DNA from 2 places in the Blautia liquoris genome. Region 2 is predicted to be linked to the other one. Evidence: a T-box and tRNA genes for the amino acid it is inferred to sense, from the RefSeq annotation. Region 2 holds a T-box; the other holds one or more tRNA genes.

What was found. The T-box of region 2 lies ahead of thrS (threonine--tRNA ligase). A T-box ahead of a tRNA ligase gene usually reads a tRNA of that ligase, here a tRNA-Thr.
Region 1: it encodes a tRNA-Thr, which carries the amino acid that the T-box ahead of thrS (threonine--tRNA ligase) is inferred to sense. The anticodon was not compared.

Annotation. Positions count from the first base shown of each region.
Region 1 covers NZ_CP063304.1:8,809-19,686, forward strand. The annotation lists tRNA gene INP51_RS00035 (tRNA-Ser) at 331-418, shown strand; rRNA gene INP51_RS00040 (16S ribosomal RNA) at 797-2,331, shown strand; rRNA gene rrf (5S ribosomal RNA) at 2,443-2,560, shown strand; tRNA gene INP51_RS00050 (tRNA-Ile) at 2,578-2,651, shown strand; tRNA gene INP51_RS00055 (tRNA-Ala) at 2,725-2,797, shown strand; rRNA gene INP51_RS00060 (23S ribosomal RNA) at 3,082-5,979, shown strand; tRNA gene INP51_RS00065 (tRNA-Asp) at 6,088-6,161, shown strand; tRNA gene INP51_RS00070 (tRNA-Val) at 6,191-6,263, shown strand; tRNA gene INP51_RS00075 (tRNA-Tyr) at 6,268-6,349, shown strand; tRNA gene INP51_RS00080 (tRNA-Thr) at 6,414-6,486, shown strand; tRNA gene INP51_RS00085 (tRNA-Met) at 6,511-6,584, shown strand; tRNA gene INP51_RS00090 (tRNA-Phe) at 6,591-6,663, shown strand; tRNA gene INP51_RS00095 (tRNA-Lys) at 6,674-6,746, shown strand; gene INP51_RS00100 (D-alanyl-D-alanine carboxypeptidase family protein) at 6,835-7,905, shown strand; gene INP51_RS00105 (zinc ribbon domain-containing protein) at 7,938-8,318, shown strand; gene INP51_RS00110 (SpoIID/LytB domain-containing protein) at 8,342-9,256, shown strand; gene INP51_RS00115 (M23 family metallopeptidase) at 9,411-10,187, shown strand; gene trhA (PAQR family membrane homeostasis protein TrhA) at 10,338-10,878, shown strand, end outside.
Region 2 covers NZ_CP063304.1:3,152,475-3,163,352, forward strand. The annotation lists gene INP51_RS14295 (ABC-F family ATP-binding cassette domain-containing protein) at 1-1,799, opposite strand, end outside; gene INP51_RS14300 (GatB/YqeY domain-containing protein) at 1,790-2,227, opposite strand; gene INP51_RS14305 (NAD(P)-dependent malic enzyme) at 2,248-3,420, opposite strand; gene INP51_RS14310 (helix-turn-helix transcriptional regulator) at 3,642-3,980, opposite strand; gene rplT (50S ribosomal protein L20) at 4,306-4,665, opposite strand; gene rpmI (50S ribosomal protein L35) at 4,692-4,889, opposite strand; gene infC (translation initiation factor IF-3) at 4,920-5,414, opposite strand; gene INP51_RS14330 (DUF1540 domain-containing protein) at 5,754-6,068, opposite strand; gene thrS (threonine--tRNA ligase) at 6,107-8,014, opposite strand; T-box leader at 8,073-8,272, opposite strand; gene INP51_RS14340 (histidine phosphatase family protein) at 8,382-9,098, shown strand; gene INP51_RS14345 (ATP-dependent DNA helicase) at 9,089-10,878, opposite strand, start outside.

The DNA.
Region 1 (10,878 bases), 370 kb from region 2:
TAACATTATCATAATAAGAGGTTGGGGTCAAAAGTAATTTGACCCCTTATGATACACGGATTGTTACGCTCTTCGAGCTCTCACAATCCTAAAAACATTCGAATTCCACCCTAATCGGGTTGCGTTCTCATGTTTTTACGGGTCCCAAAGTCATGCTTTTTCATGTGAGCATGAAACGCAGAACCTTTTGACCCTGGTATCATAAAATCGGAGATAATAATTATTATAATAAAGGGAAAAAACAGTTGACAAACAACTTGCTGTTTTGTATAATAATTAATGCGTCACATATTGGCGTAAATTAAATAAGTTTATTTTACTCAGGCAACTGGAGAAGTACTCAAGTGGCTGAAGAGGCGCCCCTGCTAAGGGTGTAGGTCGTTTGCGCGGCGCGAGGGTTCAAATCCCTCCTTCTCCGTTGATTATCAATGGGCAAAACTTGCCCCAAGATTATCATAAAAAAGTGTTGACAAAAGATACTAATATGTGATAAGATAATCAAGCTGTCGACGAAACAAGCTGCACAGCAAAACATCTCATATTGAGATAAAAAGAAAGAAAAAGTTCTTGACAAAGCAGATACAGCGTGATAAGATAATCAAGTTGCTGCAAAAACAGGAACGAACAGGAACCTTGATAATTAAACAGTAAAACACATCCTCGAAAGTCCATTTGAGAATTAACAATGAACGATCGAAAGATCCTTAAAAAACAGTAAAAGGGATAAATTAGCTAGTAGTTGATTTTGACCTGGAACGAACTTTGCATCAACTGAGAAATCAGCGGATGATCATATTGATCAGAGAGTTTGATCCTGGCTCAGGATGAACGCTGGCGGCGTGCTTAACACATGCAAGTCGAGCGAGAAATTCTTTCCAAAGTCTTCGGACAGAGGAAGGAATAGACAGCGGCGGACGGGTGAGTAACGCGTGGGGAACCTGCCTCGTACCGGGGGATAACAGTTGGAAACAGCTGCTAATACCGCATAAGCGCACAGCATCGCATGATGCCGTGTGAAAAACTCCGGTGGTATGAGATGGACCCGCGTTGGATTAGCTAGTTGGCAGGGCAAAGGCCTACCAAGGCAACGATCCATAGCCGGCCTGAGAGGGCGACCGGCCACATTGGGACTGAGACACGGCCCAGACTCCTACGGGAGGCAGCAGTGGGGAATCTTGCACAATGGGCGAAAGCCTGATGCAGCGACGCCGCGTGAGTGAAGAAGTATTTCGGTATGTAAAGCTCTATCAGCAGGGAAGAAAATGACGGTACCTGACTAAGAAGCCCCGGCTAACTACGTGCCAGCAGCCGCGGTAATACGTAGGGGGCAAGCGTTATCCGGATTTACTGGGTGTAAAGGGAGCGTAGACGGACCGGCAAGTCTGAAGTGAAATTCCAGGGCTCAACCCTGGGACTGCTTTGGAAACTGCAGATCTTGAGTACCGGAGGGGTAAGCGGAATTCCTAGTGTAGCGGTGAAATGCGTAGATATTAGGAAGAACACCAGTGGCGAAGGCGGCTTACTGGACGGTAACTGACGTTGAGGCTCGAAAGCGTGGGTAGCAAACAGGATTAGATACCCTGGTAGTCCACGCCGTAAACGATGAATGCTAGGTGTCGGGAAGCACAGCTTTTCGGTGCCGCCGCAAACGCATTAAGCATTCCACCTGGGGAGTACGTTCGCAAGAATAAAACTCAAAGGAATTGACGGGGACCCGCACAAGCGGTGGAGCATGTGGTTTAATTCGAAGCAACGCGAAGAACCTTACCAAATCTTGACATCCCTCTGACCGGTACGTAATGGTACCTTTCCTTCGGGACAGAGGAGACAGGTGGTGCATGGTTGTCGTCAGCTCGTGTCGTGAGATGTTGGGTTAAGTCCCGCAACGAGCGCAACCCTTATTGTCAGTAGCCAGCAGGTAGAGCTGGGCACTCTGATGAGACTGCCAGGGATAACCTGGAGGAAGGCGGGGATGACGTCAAATCATCATGCCCCTTATGATTTGGGCTACACACGTGCTACAATGGCGGAAACAGAGGGAAGCGAACGGGAGACCGGAAGCGAACCCCAAAAATAACGTCTCAGTTCGGATTGTAGTCTGCAACTCGACTACATGAAGCTGGAATCGCTAGTAATCGCGGATCAGAATGCCGCGGTGAATACGTTCCCGGGTCTTGTACACACCGCCCGTCACACCATGGGAGCCGGAAATGCCCGAAGCCTGTGACCGAACCTCTACGGAGGACGGAGCAGTCGAAGGTGGAGCTGGTAACTGGGGTGAAGTCGTAACAAGGTAGCCGTATCGGAAGGTGCGGCTGGATCACCTCCTTTCTAAGGAAACGGACAAGTAACCGGATGTGTTTTACTGTTTAGTTATCAAGTGTAAAAGTAACAGAAACGAAACTTTTACAGCTTGTCAGTCTCAAAACTGAATAACTAACTGCTGGCGGCGATGCGTTTAGGGGAAACACCCGTACCCATCCCGAACACGAAGGTTAAGCCTTAAGCGGCCGATGGTACTACACTGGTAACGGTGTGGGAGAACAGGTGGCTGCCAGCACCTAATAATAAAATTGAGGGCTTATAGCTCAGCCGGTTAGAGCGCACGCCTGATAAGCGTGAGGTCGGTGGTTCGAGTCCACTTAAGCCCAGCTAATAATTTAAGTGAAAGCCATAGGGCAAAGGCCCACTTAAGCCCAGCTAATAATATATCATAAATACCCAGGGGATATAGCTCAGTTGGGAGAGCACCTGCCTTGCAAGCAGGGGGTCGAGAGTTCGAATCTCTTTATCTCCACTCATCGATGAATGAATAGTCAGGAATCGGTGTATGATATGTACCTTGAAAACTGCATACAGATTATATCTATATCCAAGCGTGAAAAACGCAAGATAGAGAAAAGACATCCGAGGCATTGTGTATGAGAATACATGATGTTATCGAAACCAGATAGATTCGAAAGAATCGATGCTTTTAAAGAAAGTCGAAGTCCATGGAAGATGAGAGTCAGACATGGATTCCAATACAGAATCAGTAAACACAAAACCGAACCGCACGCTAGCGGGGAGGTGGACCAACAAAGGTCAAGCATTAAGAGCGCAGGGTGGATGCCTTGGCACTGAGAGCCTAAGAAGGACGCGGCAAGCTGCGAAAAGCTTCGGGGAGGCGCACACAGCCTGAGATCCGGAGATATCCGAATGGGGAAACCCGCATGAGCAGACCTCATGCATTCCTACGCCAATTCATAACGTAGGGAAGGGAACCGGGGGAACTGAAACATCTAAGTACCCCGAGGAGAAGAAAGAAAACTCGATTTTCCAAGTAGCGGCGAGCGAACGGGAAAGAGCCCAAACCATGGTGCGTGCACCATGGGGTTTTGGACTGCAGGAGGTACTTTCTAACTTAGCCGAATGGTTTTGGGAAAGCCATCCAAAGAGGGTGAAAGACCCGTAGGCGAAAAGAAGGAAAGACCGGCAGGATCCAGAGTACCACGAGACACGAGAAACCTTGTGGGAAGACGGGGGGACCACCCCCCAAGGCTAAATACTCCTCAGTGACCGATAGCGCATAGTACTGTGAAGGAAAGGTGAAAAGGACCCCGGGAGGGGAGTGAAAGAGAACCTGAAACCCTGTGTTTACAAGCTGTGGAAGTGTTACAAATGCACAACCGCGTACTTTTTGTAGAACGGTCCGGCGAGTTGCGGGTGCCGGCAAGGTTAAGCACTGTCAGGTGTGGAGCCGAAGGGAAACCAAGTCTTAAGAGGGCGAAAGTCGGAACACGCAGACCCGAAACCGGGTGATCTACCCATGTCCAGGTTGAAGCTGCCGTAAAAGGCCGTGGAGGACCGAACGCACATCCGTTGAAAAGGGTGGCGATGAGGTGTGGGTAGGGGAGAAATTCCAATCGAACCCGGAGATAGCTGGTTCTCCTCGAAATAGCTTTAGGGCTAGCCTCAGACAAGATACACGGAGGTAGAGCACTGAATTCCCAAGGGGGCGTCAAAGCTTACCAAAGGATATCAAACTGCGAATGCCGTGATACCGATGTCTGGGAGTCAGACCATACGAGATAAGTTGGATGGTCAAAAGGGAAACAGCCCAGATCTGCAGCTAAGGTCCCAAAGTGCGTGTTAAGTGGAAAAGGATGTGGGATTTCAAAGACAACCAGGATGTTGGCTCAGAAGCAGCCATACATTAAAAGAGTGCGTAACAGCTCACTGGTCGAGAGGTTCTGCGCCGAAAATGTCCGGGGCTAAAACACGACACCGAAGCTCAGGAATGATTGTAAGATCATTGGTAGAGGAGCATTGTCAGAACGAAGAAGCGGTACCGGAAGGGGCCGTGGAGATCTGAGAAGAGAGAATGCCGGAATGAGTAGCGAGAGAGAGGTGAGAATCCTCTCGGCCGAATATCCAAGGTTTCCAGAGTAAAGCTGATCTTCTCTGGGTAAGTCGGGACCTAAGGCGAGGGCGAAAGCCGTAGTCGATGGAAAGCAGGTGGAGATTCCTGCACTGCAGTAAAACAGAACTGTGGGGACATGTGTGGAGAGCACGGGCGCGGAATGGAAAGCCGCGTGCAAGCGAAGGAGGAGTGCTGCAGGTAAAACCGCAGTACAATCCAAAGACGTGAAGCGGACCGAAGTAAAGTAGGGAAGCGTGTGAGCCATGGATCAAGAAAAGCCGCTATTGTTTTTATTGTACCCGTACCGTAAACCGACACAGGTAGATGAGGAGAGAATCCTAAGGCCGACGGAAGAAGCATTGTTAAGGAACTCGGCAAAATGGCCCCGTAACTTCGGGAGAAGGGGTGCCTGGCGAAAGTCAGGCCGCAGAGAAAAGGCTCAAGCAACTGTTTAGCAAAAACACAGGTCTATGCGAAACCGAAAGGTGAAGTATATGGGCTGACGCCTGCCCGGTGCTGGAAGGTTAAGAGGAGAGGTCAGAGCTACGGCTCAAAGCTTTGAATTTAAGCCCCAGTAAACGGCGGCCGTAACTATAACGGTCCTAAGGTAGCGAAATTCCTTGTCGGGTAAGTTCCGACCCGCACGAAAGGCGTAATGATTTGAGCGCTGTCTCAACAATGCATCCGGTGAAATTGAAGTACCAGTGAAGATGCTGGTTACCCGCGCCAGGACGGAAAGACCCCATGGAGCTTTACTCCAGTTTGGTACTGGGACCCGGTACTGCATGTACAGGATAGGCGGGAGGCTAAGAAGAAGGTACGCAAGTATCTTTGGAGCCGCTGTTGGGATACCGCCCTTGCAGTAGTGGATTTCTAACCAGAGTCCGTGAACCGGACATGGGACAATGCCAGACGGGGAGTTTGACTGGGGCGGTCGCCTCCGAAAGAGTATCGGAGGCGCTCAAAGGTTCCCTCAGGATGGTTGGAAACCATTCAAAGAGTGCAAAGGCAGAAGGGAGCTTAACTGCGACACCGACGGGTGGAGCAGATACGAAAGTAGGACTTAGTGATCCGGTGGTATGAAAGTGGGATTGCCATCGCTCAACGGATAAAAGCTACCCTGGGGATAACAGGCTTATCACTCCCAAGAGTTCACATCGACGGAGTGGTTTGGCACCTCGATGTCGGCTCATCGCATCCTGGGGCTGTAGTAGGTCCCAAGGGTTGGGCTGTTCGCCCATTAAAGCGGTACGCGAGCTGGGTTCAGAACGTCGTGAGACAGTTCGGTCCCTATCCGGCGTGGGCGTAGGATATTTGAGAGGAGCTGTCCTTAGTACGAGAGGACCGGGATGGACCGGCCGCTGGTGTACCTGTTGAGCCGCCAGGCTCAGGGCAGGGTAGCCAAGCCGGGAAGAGAGAAACGCTGAAGGCATCTAAGCGTGAAGCTCACCTCAAGATGAGATATCCCATTCGAAAGAAGTAAGACCCCTTGAAGACGACGAGGTAGATAGGGCAGAGGTGGAAGTACAGCAATGTATGGAGCTGACTGTTACTAATCGGTCGAGGGCTTGACCTTGACACTTGATGAAGTTTATCATCAAGTGAAGGTCCGGTGTTTACAAAAAGATGGAATGATGTTATAATTTGTATGCGGTTTTGAAGGTACATACTTCAAATATCATAATGGCCCAGTGGCTCAGTTGGTTAGAGCGTCGCCCTGTCACGGCGAAGGTCATCGGTTCAAGTCCGATCTGGGTCGCTTTATTTTCTTAAAATTGTATATAATATGGGATCTTAGCTCAGCTGGGAGAGCATCTGCCTTACAAGCAGAGGGTCACAGGTTCGAGCCCTGTAGGTCCCATTATGGATGGATTCCCGAGTGGCCAAAGGGGACAGACTGTAAATCTGCTGGCAACGCCTTCGAAGGTTCGAATCCTTCTCCATCCATTGAAGAGTAAATTTAAATTGCCCTTCATTTGTTTTAGTCATTTAATTGGATGGTTTTCCTTGTGCCGATGTGGCTCAATTGGCAGAGCAGCTGATTTGTAATCAGCAGGTTATCGGTTCGAGTCCGATCATCGGCTTCAACAAATTTTTTATTTTAATAGCGCGGGATGGAGCAGTCTGGAAGCTCGTTGGGCTCATAACCCAGAGGTCGTAGGTTCAAATCCTACTCCCGCAATTGAATGCCTAGTTAGCTCAGTTGGTAGAGCAGAGGACTGAAAATCCTCGTGTCTCTGGTTCGATTCCGGAACTAGGCATATTTTTTTCGGAGCATTAGCTCAGGTGGTAGAGCACTTGACTTTTAATCAAGTTGTCCGGGGTTCGAATCCCCGATGCTTCAGTGTTTATTATGAATTTTAAGGATATCAAATTTATTTGATATCCTTTTTTGAAATAATATAATACTGAAGATAGGGGGAATGCTTAATATGGAACAAGCATCTATTAACACGAACAGACGGCATCAGATGGAGGCCAGACGTGCAGCCAGAAGAAAAAAGAAAAAAAGACAGACAATATTTTTATGTCTTTTATTACTGATTATTATTCTTTTGATGATTCTCATGGTATTTAAGATGTTAGATTCGAATAATATCCATGAAATCGATCAAATAAAAACTGTGAAGGAGGCAGCATATACAGAAGTTCCACCCGAAAATATTGTTAAAGAAGAAGAACCTCCTGTACCTTCTTCAGCCCCAATTCCAGTCAGTGTTATACCGGGTGAAAGTATACATAGTGCCAGTGGCTATCTTGTTCGTCTAAGAGATCAGGCAGTTGTAATGAATAAAGCAGGTACAGAAAAGATATATCCGGCTCCTCTGACAAAGATAATGACCATTATTGTGGCTATTGAGAATCTTTCAAATCTGGATGAAAATGTAATGATATCTGATGAAATTATAAATACTCTTTATACACAGGGTGCAGCTATGACTGGTTTTGTAGGAGGAGAAAACCTGACAGTAAGAGATTTGTTATATGGTTCTATGATATCTTCCGGAGCAGAATCTTGTGTAGGACTTGCACAGCGAGTTTCAGGATCGGAGGATGAATTTGTAAACCAGATGAATCAAAAAGCAGATGGGCTTGGTATGAATAACACTCACTTTGTATCGTGTACGGGTCTTCCAGGTGATGACAATTACTCAACTTGTAAAGATATGGCTGTTTTGTTTGAATATTGCCTGAGAAATGATGTATTTCGTGAAATATTTACTTCAGATACTTATACTACATCTGTTACGCCTCCACATCCGAACGGAATTGTCTTAAAAAATTCAGTATTAAGTGAATTAACAGAAAATAACTTGACAAACGGAGGAGTGATAGAAGGAGGAAAGGAAAGCTTTACGAATTCTTCCGGGCAGTGTTTGGCCAGTCTTTCAAAAATTGGAGAAGATGAATATATTTTAGTTACAGCTAAATCAGATGGAAATCCCAAAAGTGAACAATATCATATATCTGATGCAGTTTCTGCATATAATTTAATAAACTAATTTTTTGGATATCGGAAGCGGGGGCAGAGTATATGACAAAGCAGGAACATGATAAGTTATCGGAAGAAAGAGGCCAGACAGAAATTATTTTAGAAGAGATGCTGAATGAACAACAATATAGTTTCTCTATATTGGGACAGGAGTATTACAAAAAAGTATGTGAGGATCCAGACATTCTTATTTCTAATTTATCTGATTATGTGGATACAGTGAAAGTGAGTGAATTAGAGATCGCAAAATTGGAAGAAGATATCAAAGGGATGAATAGGCTGTTAAAAGAACCTTTGGATCTTGTCTGTTCAAAATGTGGAAGAATTATGGATCCGAATGCTAAATATTGCTCAGAGTGTGGAGCTCAATTGGAAAAAGAAGAACAAGACATAAATTGTCCCAATAGTCATATATTAGAATAAGAAACATGGACTGATATGTGTATATGATAAAAAATAAGAAACATATAATGCAGGAACAGATGAAATATTTTGCAGCGATTCTGTTTCTGCTTATTTTTTTGCCAATTCTTGGAACTATGCTATTGTCGGGAAAAAATTACGTGAAATTATCACAAAAGGATAATATTGAGCAACTACTTCCTTCTATCTTATACCGGGAGATACCGGATCATTATCAGTTAGAAACAATTTGTGCACAGGCTGTTCTCGTCAGAAGTCGTGTATGGTATGAATATGAAAAATCTGATTATGACCAGAAAGTCTATGATCAGATTCTGAAAGAAAATATGGAATATGAGAGATCACATCATTTACAAACTGACAGGATGCTATTATGTAAAGAGGCCGTAAAAAAAACAAAGGGGTGTGTATTGGGATATGGTGGTAGGATTGTATCAGCACCTTTTTGTCGGGCAAGTAATGGCTGGACCAGGAGTGGCAAAGAAGTTCTCAAGAGAGATGATTATGGCTGGCTGGTAGGTGTAGAGAGTAAGCCCGACTTAGATTATATGCCAAAGAGAAAACCACTTTCGTTTTCTAATGATGAGTTGTATGAAAAGTTGAAGAAAATTGATAAGGATCAGAAATTAAAGAAAGATAATTTTGCTGATCATATAGCGATATCATCAGAAGATTCTTCAGGATATGCAATGGAAGTCGAGGTTTTTGGGATAAAAATACCAGGAGAAGTATTTAGGGACCTGTTGGGACTACCCTCTGCATCTTTTTCTATTTCCAAAAGAGATGACAAAATATTGATCACCTGCAGAGGAAGTGGCCATGGTATGGGAATGTCACAATATGGAGCAGATCAAATGGCAAAGGGAGGAAAATCATGGCGTGATATCCTAAATTATTATTTTCCGAATACACAGGTTATGAAAGACAAGAAAAAATAGAAAAAATTGTATAGATTTTCATTTTTAGGCAACCCTACTAATACAGAAAAAGTTAATGATACCAGGAGCACAAAGTGCGCAACAATCCGTAGTATCATTGGAGCAAGAGAAATTTTGCCCCCCAATTTCAATAAAATTAGTAGAGGTGAATGAGATGGAATCAGGAAAAAAGACACTGCGTATTGTATTGAGCGTAGTTTTGGTAGCTGCTACTCTTGTCTGTGGTGTATACGTATACCATTATGAGAGTAAAAAGCCGGATGAGGCACGTATTGAAAGTGCAAAAAAAGATAAAGAAGAAGAAAAGAAAAGTAACGAAACAACAGAGGAAGAAGAGACAAAAGATGTAAATACTTATGATACAGAAAATGAAGAAACCAATGTTACCCCGGATCCAAGTGAACCACCGGCACCATCACAGAGCAGTGAAAATGAAGCACAGCCGGAGACTCCATCTGCGGATGCAGATGCAGCAGCTTCACAGGCTGTCCTTCCGGAACTGGATTTTAACGAAGGTACCTTACTAAATCTTCCGGTATCAGGAAAAATTTTAATTCCGTATAACATGGATAAAACTGTTTATTTTTCTACTTTAGATTCTTATCGATGTAATCCGGCAGTTATGATTGAAGCAGCTGTGGATACCCCAGTCGCGGTAGTGGCCAATAGTCAGGTTGTATCTATTACAGAAGATGCAGTTACAGGAACAACTGTCACCATGGATATGGGAAATGGCTATCAGGCAGTATATGGACAGCTGAAAGACGTGAATGTAGAACAAGGACAGACAGTTGCCAGCGGAACGGTTATTGCCAATATTAATACTCCTACAAAGTATTTTACGAAAGAAGGAAGCAATTTATATTTTGCACTTCAGAAAGATGGTTCTCCCCTTGATCCATCTTTGTACCTTCCCCCAGAAACTGAATGATTGTAAGATCCAAAAAAGATCACAGCATCTGAATGAATGTTGTGATCTTTTTTTTACATAATTGTCTTGATTTTAATTATGATATGATGTAATATAATTAGTACAACAAGTAGTTATTAAAACTATGTAATGAAATAGAGGCGATTAATATTGAAAAAAATATCTATTAAGGATCCGGGAAGTGCAATCACTCATGGAATAGCCTGTATATTGGCTATTCTTGGAACAGTACCGCTGCTTTCAAAGGCAGCGAGAGATCCGGATCATATTCATATCATTGCACTTGCAATATTTATGACCAGCATGATTTTACTCTACGCTGCAAGTACAGTATATCACACATTTGATATCAATGAAAAAGTAAACAAACGTCTGAAAAAAGCGGATCACCTTATGATATTCATACTGATTGCCGGAAGTTATACGCCTATTTGCCTGATTGTTCTGGAAGGAAGAACCGGTATTATCCTCTGTGCAATTGTCTGGACGGTGGCTATAATCGGAATGTTAATTAAAGCTTTCTGGATTAATTGTCCGAAGTGGTTTTCGAGCGTTATCTATATTGGGATGGGGTGGTTGTGTGTACTGGCATTTCCTCAGATCTTCCATGCATTGTCCAGACCTGCGTTTGGATGGCTTCTTGCAGGAGGAATTATCTATACCGCAGGGGGAATTGTATATGCAGTTAAAA
Region 2 (10,878 bases):
AGATCAGTCAGATAAATCCATCTTTCTGTCTTCTCTTCCAATTCTTTCTCAAGCTTTTCCTTTTTTTCTGATAGTTCATTCAGCTTTACAAAATCGGTTGCTGCATTTTGGATCTGGTCTTCTGTTTTTGTAATATGCTCTTCCAATGATGATATTTCTGTGTCAATCGTCTCAAATTCTCTCTGTTCCTTAAATGTGAACTTGAGTTTCTGGTTATGTCTTGGTTTTTCCGTACTTTTCTTCCTTATCGATGTCTCTTCAGATTCGGACAGGCTTTTGCCCACAGAACGCTCATCCTGCTGCCGTCTGTCTGCATTCGCGATCAGATAATCACTATAGCCGCCCTCATACTGGCGAATCTTTCCCTCTTCCTCAAAAGCAAGAATTCGCTGCACCACGCGGTCCAGAAAATATCTATCGTGAGAAACAACAATCACAATCCCATCAAAATTATCCAGATAATCCTCGAGCACATTCAGCGTTGGAATATCCAGATCATTGGTCGGTTCATCCAAAATCAAAACATTGGGGGCATCCATAAGGATGCGTAAAAGGTACAGCCTTCGCTTTTCGCCGCCGGATAGCTTTTCAATCCTTGTCCACTGCATTGTGCTGTCGAACAGAAATCGTTCCATCATGGCCGACGCTGTAATTTTACCCTCTTTTGTCTGAATATATTCAGCGCCCTCCCGAACATATTCGATCGCCTTCAAATCATCATTCATAGGAGCATATTCCTGAGCGAAATATCCAATCTTCACCGTCGCACCGACCGTTACCAATCCATGATCTGGTTCAATATCCCCGTGAATGATCTTTAAAAGCGTGGTTTTTCCGCATCCATTGGGTCCTGTAATTCCAACTCTTTCGTCCTTCAAAAAAATATGGCTGTAATCAGTAAACAACAGTTTACCACCATATGACTTCGCAAGATGCTCCGCCTCAATCGTCGTATTTCCTAGCCTTGAACTCACAGACGAAAGAGTAAGTTTTTCATCCAGAACAGGAGTCTTGACGTTCTGCATGTCCTCAATTCTTTGGATATGCGCTTTTTGTTTCGTAGATCTCGCACGTGCCCCCCTGGCCAGCCACTTTAATTCTGTCGTCAAGATACTCTGTCGTTTTCTCTCAGATGCCTGTTCGATATCCAGGCGCTGAGCCTTTTGCTCGAGATATTTTGAATAACTTCCCGGATAACTATAGAGTGATCCCCGATCCACCTCCACGATTCGCGTCGCCACACGATCCAGAAAATATCTGTCGTGGGTCACCATGATGAGTGTTCCACGGTATCCGATCAGCCTGTCCTCAAGCCACTGAGACATCTGATCATCCAGATGGTTCGTCGGCTCATCAAGAATGAGGATATCGACAGGATTTAAAAGAGTCTCAACGAGTACAGCTCTCTTCCTTTGCCCACCTGACAGCTCACTTAATTTCTGATTAAATTCTGTAAATCCCAGAGCTGCAAGCATGGCCTTTGCCTCGCTCTCTTTTGTGAATTCCTCGGGGGTTTTCGGATTCCTCTTTGAAACAAGGCCAAGTAATGTCTCGTCTTTCTCAAATACCGGAGTCTGAGAAAGGTATCCGATCCTGATATTTTTACCCTTAGTAATTTCACCATCATCTGGCTGTTCAATGCCCGCAATCAGCTTTAAAAGAGTTGACTTTCCCATCCCGTTGATACCGATCACGCCAACCTTTTCACCTTCCTGGAGGCCGAAACCGATATCGTCGAGCAAAATTCGATCACTGAAAGATTTTGTGATGTGCTCCATCGAAAGTATATTTACCTGCAAAGCTTCGTGACCACCTGATTAATTACTTTTCCGTCGGCTTTCCCCTTCATGTCAGACATAACTTTCTTCATGATCTTACCTTTATCTTTCGTTGCAATCACATCCGCAAATCTGTCTTTCATATATCTCTCAACTTCCTCTTCGCTCATCTGTTTTGGAGCATACTCACTGATTACATCGCAGCGAAACTGATACTCAGCCTTTAAATCCGCCCTGGAATCCGGGCAGGTGTCAAGTTGTTCTTTTGCTGTTTTCAGTTCCTTCAAAATAACACGGTTAACGAGCTCCTCGGAAATATTGTCTCTGTTTCCTTCATCAATTGCTGCCTTTTTCACGGCAGATACCAGAGAAGAAATCGCTTCTTTTCTTGGCTTGTCTTTAGCTTTCATTGCTTTGATCATTTCAGCCCTTAACTCTTCAAACTCCATATCTAAACCTCCAAACCAACCTATATCCGGGCTACTCCTGTATCTCTTGCAGCTTTCGCTACTGCCTCGGCAACAGCAGGAGCCACTTTTTTGTTAAATGGATTCGGGATGATATAGTCGGCATTCAATTCTTTTTCATCAACTAGGCCGGCAATTGCATATGCTGCCGCCACTTTCATCTCATCGTTGATATCACTCGCGCGAACATCTAAGGCTCCTCTAAAGATCCCCGGAAATGCTAAAACGTTATTGATCTGATTCGGAAAATCGCTTCTGCCTGTTCCAATCACGGCTGCGCCTGCTTCTTTTGCGAGATCTGGCATAATCTCCGGTACCGGATTCGCCATCGGAAACAGGATTGGATCAGGAGCCATGCTTTTTACCATCTCTTCTGTCACAGTCCCTGGAGCTGAAACCCCGATAAATACATCTGCTCCCTTGAGCATCTCTCCCAGAGTTCCCTTTTTCTTCTCGAGATTCGATATTCTGGCCATCTCCTGCTTTTCTTTATTCAGGCCTTCCCTTCCGTCATAGATGGCACCCTTTCGGTCACACATGATGACCTCTTTCAGTCCCAGACTCACCAGTAGTTTGATGATCGCTATACCTGCTGCACCTGCTCCTGAGGTGACAACTTTAATATCTGAAATGTCTTTTCCCACGAGTTTTAAGGCATTAATCATAGCAGCCGCCGTCACCACCGCTGTACCATGCTGATCATCGTGAAAGATCGGAATATCACAGCGTTCTTTTAATCTTTTTTCAATCTCAAAGCATCTTGGTGCTGAAATATCCTCAAGATTCACACCGCCAAAGCTTCCTGCTAGTAATGCAACTGTATCTACAATTTCATCCACATCATTTGTCCTCACACAGAGAGGAAATGCGTCTACACCGCCGAATTCTTTAAACAGTACACACTTTCCTTCCATAACTGGCATGCCCGCTTCCGGCCCGATATCTCCAAGGCCCAGAACTGCAGAACCGTCAGTGATCACGGCTACCATATTGCCACGGCGTGTGTACTTGTAGGATAAATCCTTATCCTCGGCGATACGAAGACAGGGCTCGGCAACACCCGGCGTATATGCAATCGACAGATCCTCGGGAGTTTCCACCTTTGCTCTGCTTGTAACTTCAATTTTTCCTCTCCATTTTTCGTGCTGCAATAATGCCTTTTCTTTCACATCCATGATTAGTCCCTTTCCGGCTTTCCCTTAAGCCTCTAGCTTCTGTTAATATAACTTTGTCCGTATGTCATAGCAGCCAAAGATTGTTATATTCTTATCATACCTCTTCGAGTAATGAATTGCAATCCAAAAATCAAATTGTTCGGCTGTAATATCTGTTTGTGCCAATCTGAACACAGTTATACTTTCGAAAAAAGACTAATAAATCTGTCCCTTCGCCGCGGCTATTTTTTCGGTGCATCAAGTAGTTTTGCAAGGCCTTTGGCATAGGCGATCAGCATTCGCCTGTCATCTTTGGAAAGATTTTTGTAAATTTCCAGCAGCTCTGTCTGAGAATTGGTAAGCGTGTATTCTTTTATGCCCTCCAAAAAGAAATCTGATAAAGTAATCTCGAAGGCATCACACATTTTCTGAAGTGTGGGAACTGTCGGTATATTCGTCCGGTGCAGCATGTTGTTAATTGTGGAGTAAGGAAGTCCGGATTCCTTTGCAAGACGGTAATACGACCACTTGCGTTCCGCACAAAGCTCCTTGATATGTTCAATAACATCTGTATCTCTCATAATTTATGCCCCATTCTTTTTCGTGTATTTTGTAGTAAACTAAGATGTCAATGCACAAAGGTTCGTTTGTGCCGGATGGAGTCCTGTTTAGACATACATTATAAATCTATTGTAGTTGACTAAATGATAAACGATAGATGTTAATAAGAGCGTGAACTATATACTTCATATGAGTGATAATTACGAGACATTTCCCCATTAGTTACGGAGCTTTCTTATTTTTGGAGATTATAAAACCACTGGAGATTTGACCAGTGGTTTTATAATTTGCTATCCTTTTAATGAAAAAAATCCCGGAAACATAAGCTTTCCGGGAAGTGATTATTTATGCAGCGATCTTTGATTTTGCAAGTTCTGCAAGTGTTGAAAAACCATCTTTATCATTGATTGCCATGTCAGCAAGAACCTTTCTGTTGAGTTCTACACCGGCAAGTTTTAATCCATACATAAATTTGCTGTATGAAAGGCCGTTGATACGTGCTGCCGCATTGATACGTGCAATCCAAAGTTGACGGAATTGTCTCTTCTTTTGCTTTCTTCCTGCATAAGAACTGGACAGTGCTCTCATCACTGACTGTTTTGCAACTCTATATTGTTTACTTCTGGCACCTCTGTACCCCTTTGCCAGCTTTAAAGTTCTGTTATGTTTTTTCTTAGCGTTCACTCCGCCTTTAACTCTTGCCATTTCTTATATTCCTCCTTGAAAACCTCTTACGAATACGGTAAGATTTTCTTCATATTCTTTACGTTTGTTGCATCAAGAACAGTAGACTTTCTAAGATTTCTCTTTCTCTTTTGAGATTTCTTGGTTAAGATATGGCTCTTATATGCTTTGTTTCTCATAATTTTGCCTGTTCCTGTTGTCTTAAAGCGCTTTGCAGCCGCTCTGTTTGTCTTCATTTTTGGCATGTTAACTTCCTCCTAAAAGCAACGTATCTTTCAACGTTTTTCTGATAAAAACATGGTCATACTTCTGCCCTCAACCTTAGGTGCCTTCTCAACCGAAGCGATATCAGACAGACTTTCAGCGAATTCATCAAGGATATGTCTCCCATTGCTCATATGTGCCATCTCACGGCCCCTGAAACGCAGAGTAACCTTAACTTTATTTCCCTTGGAAATAAACTTTCTGGCTGCACCCACTTTTGTATTCAGATCGTTGGCGCCGATGTTTGGTGACAGACGTACTTCTTTGATGTCTATCGTTTTTTGCTTTTTCTTGGCTTCCTTTTCCTTACGGGCAAGTTCATACTTATATTTTCCATAATCGATGATCTTGCAGACAGGCGGTTTCGCCTTCGGAGCAATTTTTACCAGATCCAACCCCGCCTCCTGTGCCTTTCCATAGGCGTCTCTGGAAGACATAATACCCAACTGTTCCCCATCTTTACCGATCAGACGGACCTCTCTGTCACGTATCTGTTCGTTAATCATTAATTCGCTAATTGTTGTACACCTCCATAATATTTTCCTTGTTTACACTTCGCTCTTGTTATGAAATTCCATCTTAATATAGGCTTGTCACAGCATAAAAAAAGATAGTCAGTCAGACTATCCACCGTTTACGTATCTGGACATATGTAGTCCATTCAATCGTCTTATTAACCATTAGTCGCTTCAGGCGCTAAGGTGAGAGTGGATACTCTTCTTTGTTTTCATACTCGCTTATAATATCATAGTTGAAGTCAGCCGTCAAGCACTTTTTGTTACTATTCAGCCATGCGCAAAGCGCAGCAGCTCAAAAACGAGCTTATGGCTGAATAGTTGGCATCATCAGTTTTGTGTGAATGTACTGCATCTGGTCTCGTCGCTGGTACAAGCCTCATTGCCTCCGACATTTATGGCACCCGCAACGCATTTACATTGTTCATTATAGCTGCAGTTTTCTGCTTCGCAGTCAATACCTATGGTTGTACATCCTGAGCTTGCACTATTACTCATAGAACCTTCTTTGCGCTCAATAAAGCTCTCGCATGAAGTTTGATCCGAATCGTGTGCATTTGCACCGCCTACTTTGATCTCTCCTTTTGAACAGAGCTCATCAACATTGTAAGCACAGGTTGCAGCGGAACAATTTAATACTGTCATAAGTCTCTACCTCCTTTATATACGGAGATAGTATTGACTTAATCATTCGCTTTTATTCGAATTTCCTCTTTTATTTCTTTTATGAAACCTTCCAGTTCTTTCTGTCCCAGATCGCCCTTTCTGCGGTTTCTGACAGATACACATCCGTCTTCCTCTTCTTTTGCACCGACAATCAGCATATATGGAACCTTCTGATTTTGTGCCTCTCTAATCTTATATCCGATCTTTTCAGAACGCAGATCAATCTCTGCACGAATTTTGGCGTTCTGCAATTTGTCAAGGACTTGGTTTCCATATTCTTCATATTTTTCTGATATCGGCAAAACCTTTACCTGAACCGGTGAAAGCCATGTCGGAAATGCTCCCGCATAGTGTTCAATCAGAATTCCGATAAAACGCTCCACCGATCCGAGAAGAACTCGGTGAATCATAATCGGTCTGTGTTTCTCGCCGTCCGCTCCTGTATATTCCAGGTTAAACCGCAGCGGCAGCTGAAAATCAAGCTGAATGGTCCCACACTGCCAAGTTCTTCCGAGCGAATCCTCCAGATGGAAATCAATCTTCGGCCCGTAAAATGCACCATCACCTTCATTTATAAGATAATCGGTCTCCATCTCATCAAGAGCACCACGCAGAGCATCGGTTGCCATCTCCCAGTCTTCATCACTGCCCATACTGTTATCCGGGCGAGTAGAAAGCTCCACATGGTATTTAAAACCGAACAGATTGTAAACCTCGTCGATAAGTTTTGCAACTTTCTTGATTTCTTCCTTCATCTGTTCCGGTGTCAGAAAGATATGAGCGTCGTCCTGTGTAAAACAGCGGACACGCATCAGCCCATGCAGCTGGCCTGACTTTTCATGGCGGTGTACCAGACCAAGTTCCGTAAGACGCAGCGGAAGATCACGGTAAGAACGCGGTTCCGATTCATAGACCAGGATGGATCCCGGACAGTTCATCGGTTTGATTGCGTAATCTTCCTCATCAATTTTTGTAGTATACATGTTATCTTTGTAATGATCCCAGTGTCCGGATGTCTCCCACAGAGATCTGCTCAAGATAACAGGAGTCGAAATTTCGTCATAATGATTCTTCACATGGAGTCCCCTCCAGTAATCCAAAAGAGCATTCTTAAGTGCCATTCCCTTCGGAAGGAAAAACGGGAACCCGGGACCCTCATCACTCATCATAAAAAGGCCCAGCTCACGTCCCAGTTTTCTGTGATCACGTTTTTTTGCCTCTTCAATCTTGTTCAGATACTCTTCCAGATCCGCCTTCTTTGGAAATGCAGTTCCGTAGATACGAGTGAGCATCTTATTGCGCTCATCTCCTCTCCAGTAGGCACCGGCGATACTTGTGAGCTTAAAGGCCTTCACAGGCTTTGTGCTCATCAGATGCGGTCCTGCACAGAGGTCTACAAACTCTCCTTGCTCATAGAAACTGATCTCTTCTCCTTTTGGAAGATCCTCAACCAGCTCTACCTTATATGGCTCATTACGTTTCTCCATAAAGGCAATCGCCTCATCCCTTGGTTTCGTAAATCTTTGAATCGGATAGGCCGCCTTTATAATCTTTTTCATCTCTGCCTCAATCTTAGCCAGATCTTCCGGAGTAATCGGCTCTTCACTGTCAATGTCATAATAAAATCCATCGGCGATCGACGGACCGATTGCCAGCTTTACATCCGGATATAATCTCTTAATTGCCTGTGCCATAATATGTGAAGTTGTATGGCGATATGCAGCCAGTCCTTCTGGATCTGAAGGTGTATGGATAGCAAGGGTACAATCCCGGTCGATTTCATGACGGAGATCCACAATTTCCCCGTTGACTTCCCCACAGGCAGCCATTCTTCCCAGTCCTTCACTAATATCTTTTGCAATATCAATCACGGACAACGGCTTGTCATATTCTTTTTTTGATCCATCTTTCAATGTTATAATCATATACATCCTCCTTTATTTAACTAAAAAAGTCCCTCACAGCCGTATCAAAATACATACTGTAAGGGACGAATCATCAATCACATTCGCGGTTCCACCCAAATTGTTTTAAAAACCACTCATTACGATGATAACGGAATCACCGGACCGAATTGGGGCCACTCAAAGGTAGTTTTCAACCGTTTCCCGATAAGACACTTCCAGCTTTTATGTCTCTCTCTGTAACGTTTCACGATTTACTCTTCTTCTCAACGTGTTGTCTTCTATGTGGCTTAAGTATAACACGCCATCTGGCATTGTCAAGGTGTTTTTTTTAAGTTATACTTAAGGTAAAACAGCCCACAAGGGCGAATTTGGAGGTTTTTTAAAAATGAAGCTGATATTTATACGTCACGGAGAACCCAATTACGATATCGATTCTCTCACAGAAAAAGGATGGCGCGAAGCCGAATATCTGTCAGAACGGACCAGTAGATGGGACATCACGGACATCTATTGTTCTCCCCTCGGGCGGGCACAAGATACTGCAGCTGCCTCGCTAAAAAAATTAGATCGAAAGGCAGTCACCTGTGACTGGCTAAAAGAGTTCGATTCCCCAATTGTGGACCCACAGACCGGAAAACAGGTTCTCCCCTGGGATCGAAAATCCGATTATCTCAATACTCATCCGGAATTGTTTGATTTGGACGGATGGCACCAAAGCCCGGATATGATCTCGGGAAATCTAAAGGAAAATTACGAATATGTCACGGCAAAGATGGATGAGCTGCTCGTAAAATACGGATATCGCAGGGATGGATACCGCTATCTCACTGAGAAAAATACTCATCGCGACGATGTTGTCGTCTGTTTCTGCCATCTGGGAATCACAGGTGCATTGGTCTCTCACCTGATCAATGTGACTCCCCACCAGTTATGGCAGGGATTCTTTCTCGCCCCGACCTCCGTCACTGTACTCGGAACCGAAGAGCGTACTCCGGGTGAAGCATACTTTCGATGCCAGATGATGGGCGACACCTCCCATCTGCTCCTACATAGCGAACCGGTATCCGTCTACGGATCCTTTACAGATCCATTTCAGGGGTAACGATCCCAGAATTCTTTTACCTCATCTGCGATCGTTTTGACGGAGCAGGTACTGTATGTCTTCCATTCCCGCGGAAAGAGATCCAAGTTCTCCCGATACCGGAAGCGTTCGTCTAAAAGCACGACCACTCCGGTATCTTCATCTGTTCGTATCACACGTCCCGCGGCCTGGAAGACTTTATTCATGCCGGGAAAACGATAGGCGTAATCAAAGCCTTTTTCGCCCCGCCTGTCATAGAATTCTTTCAGAATTTCCCGTTCCGTATCCAATTTTGGAATGCCTGTCCCCACAACGAGCGCTCCGATCAGTCGTTCCCCGTCCAGATCAATTCCTTCTGAGAAAATTCCTCCCATTACACAAAACGCGATCAGAGTCTCTGAATCTGTGCTGTTTAGGCTAAACGCATCTAAAAAAGCCTCTCTTTCGGTCTCGTTCATACCGGAAACCTGCTGCAGCACCTGGACACCTCCGTCAGCCTCTACCTTGGGCAAGAATGACTCCTGAAAGATATCGTTTACATCTTTCAGCATCTGATAAGATGGAAAGAACACCATGTAATTTCCCTTTTTCTGCCCCACCGTCTGACAGATATAAGAGGCAATTCTTGTATATTCCTCTGTGCTCCGCCTGGTATATTTCGTGCTCACGTCATTCGTCAGAATCAGTTTCCGTTTGTCAGGGTCAAATGGCGACTCCACATAAACCGCATAATCATCTTTTCTCACGGACAACAGTTCTTTATAATAACGGACCGGGAGAAGTGTCGCCGAGAAAAATACTGCACTCACTCCCTTATTCAGACATTCCTGCAGATTGTCCGCCGGATTTACGCAAAATAGTTTCAGCATAAAGCGTCCGTCTGCCGTATGTCTGGCATAAATCATATAATTTTCGTCCATGATTTCGTAGATATTGACAAACGACTTCACAGAAAAATAAAATTCAAGAATCTTTTTTCTCAACTCTCCATTTCCCAGATCCTGAAGAAAACGTTCCAGTTCTCCCACCAACCCCATCATAGAAAGGAGAAAATTTCCGACATTTTCAAGTTCCAGGTAATCTTTGCTGCACTCTCTTTTAAAGGCAAGAAGCTGCCGATTGCAGCGTTCCAACACCCTTGCAAGTTTTGTATCGTGTACGTAAGGCTTAATCAGCTTTTTGATCTCCAGAAAATCCTCTTTATATACGGCTGCACTGTACATCTGCCTTCCTCGTTCCACCAGATTGTGGGCCTCGTCAATCAAGAAGAGATATTCTCCCTTTCCCATGCCTTCTCCAAAGAATCTGCGAAGACGAACCACAGGATCGAAGACGTAGTTATAATCACAGATGACTGCATCGACCCATGTAGCCAAATCCAGCTGAAATTCGTAGGGGCAGACTTGTGCCTTATCTGCCGCCTCCAATACCACATCTCTCGATAACGTATCACTGTGATTCAGAAGCTCAAAAACCGCATCATTTACCCGGTCATAATGTCCTTTTGCACGTGGGCATGTCTCAGGACTGCAGTCCACCTCATCACAGACACACATCTTTTCCTTTGCCGTCAGCGTAATCACTTTATAGAGCAGGCCTCTTTCGCTTAAGATTGAAAACGCCTCTTCTGCCACGGTCCGGGTGATCGTCTTAGCAGTAAGATAAAAGATCTTATCTCCTTTGTTCTCCCCCACTGCGCGGACCGCCGGAAAAAGTACCGACAACGTCTTCCCAACACCCGTAGGTGCATTTACAAAAAGCTGTTTCCCCCTGATAATCGTGCGATATACATCTGCCACAA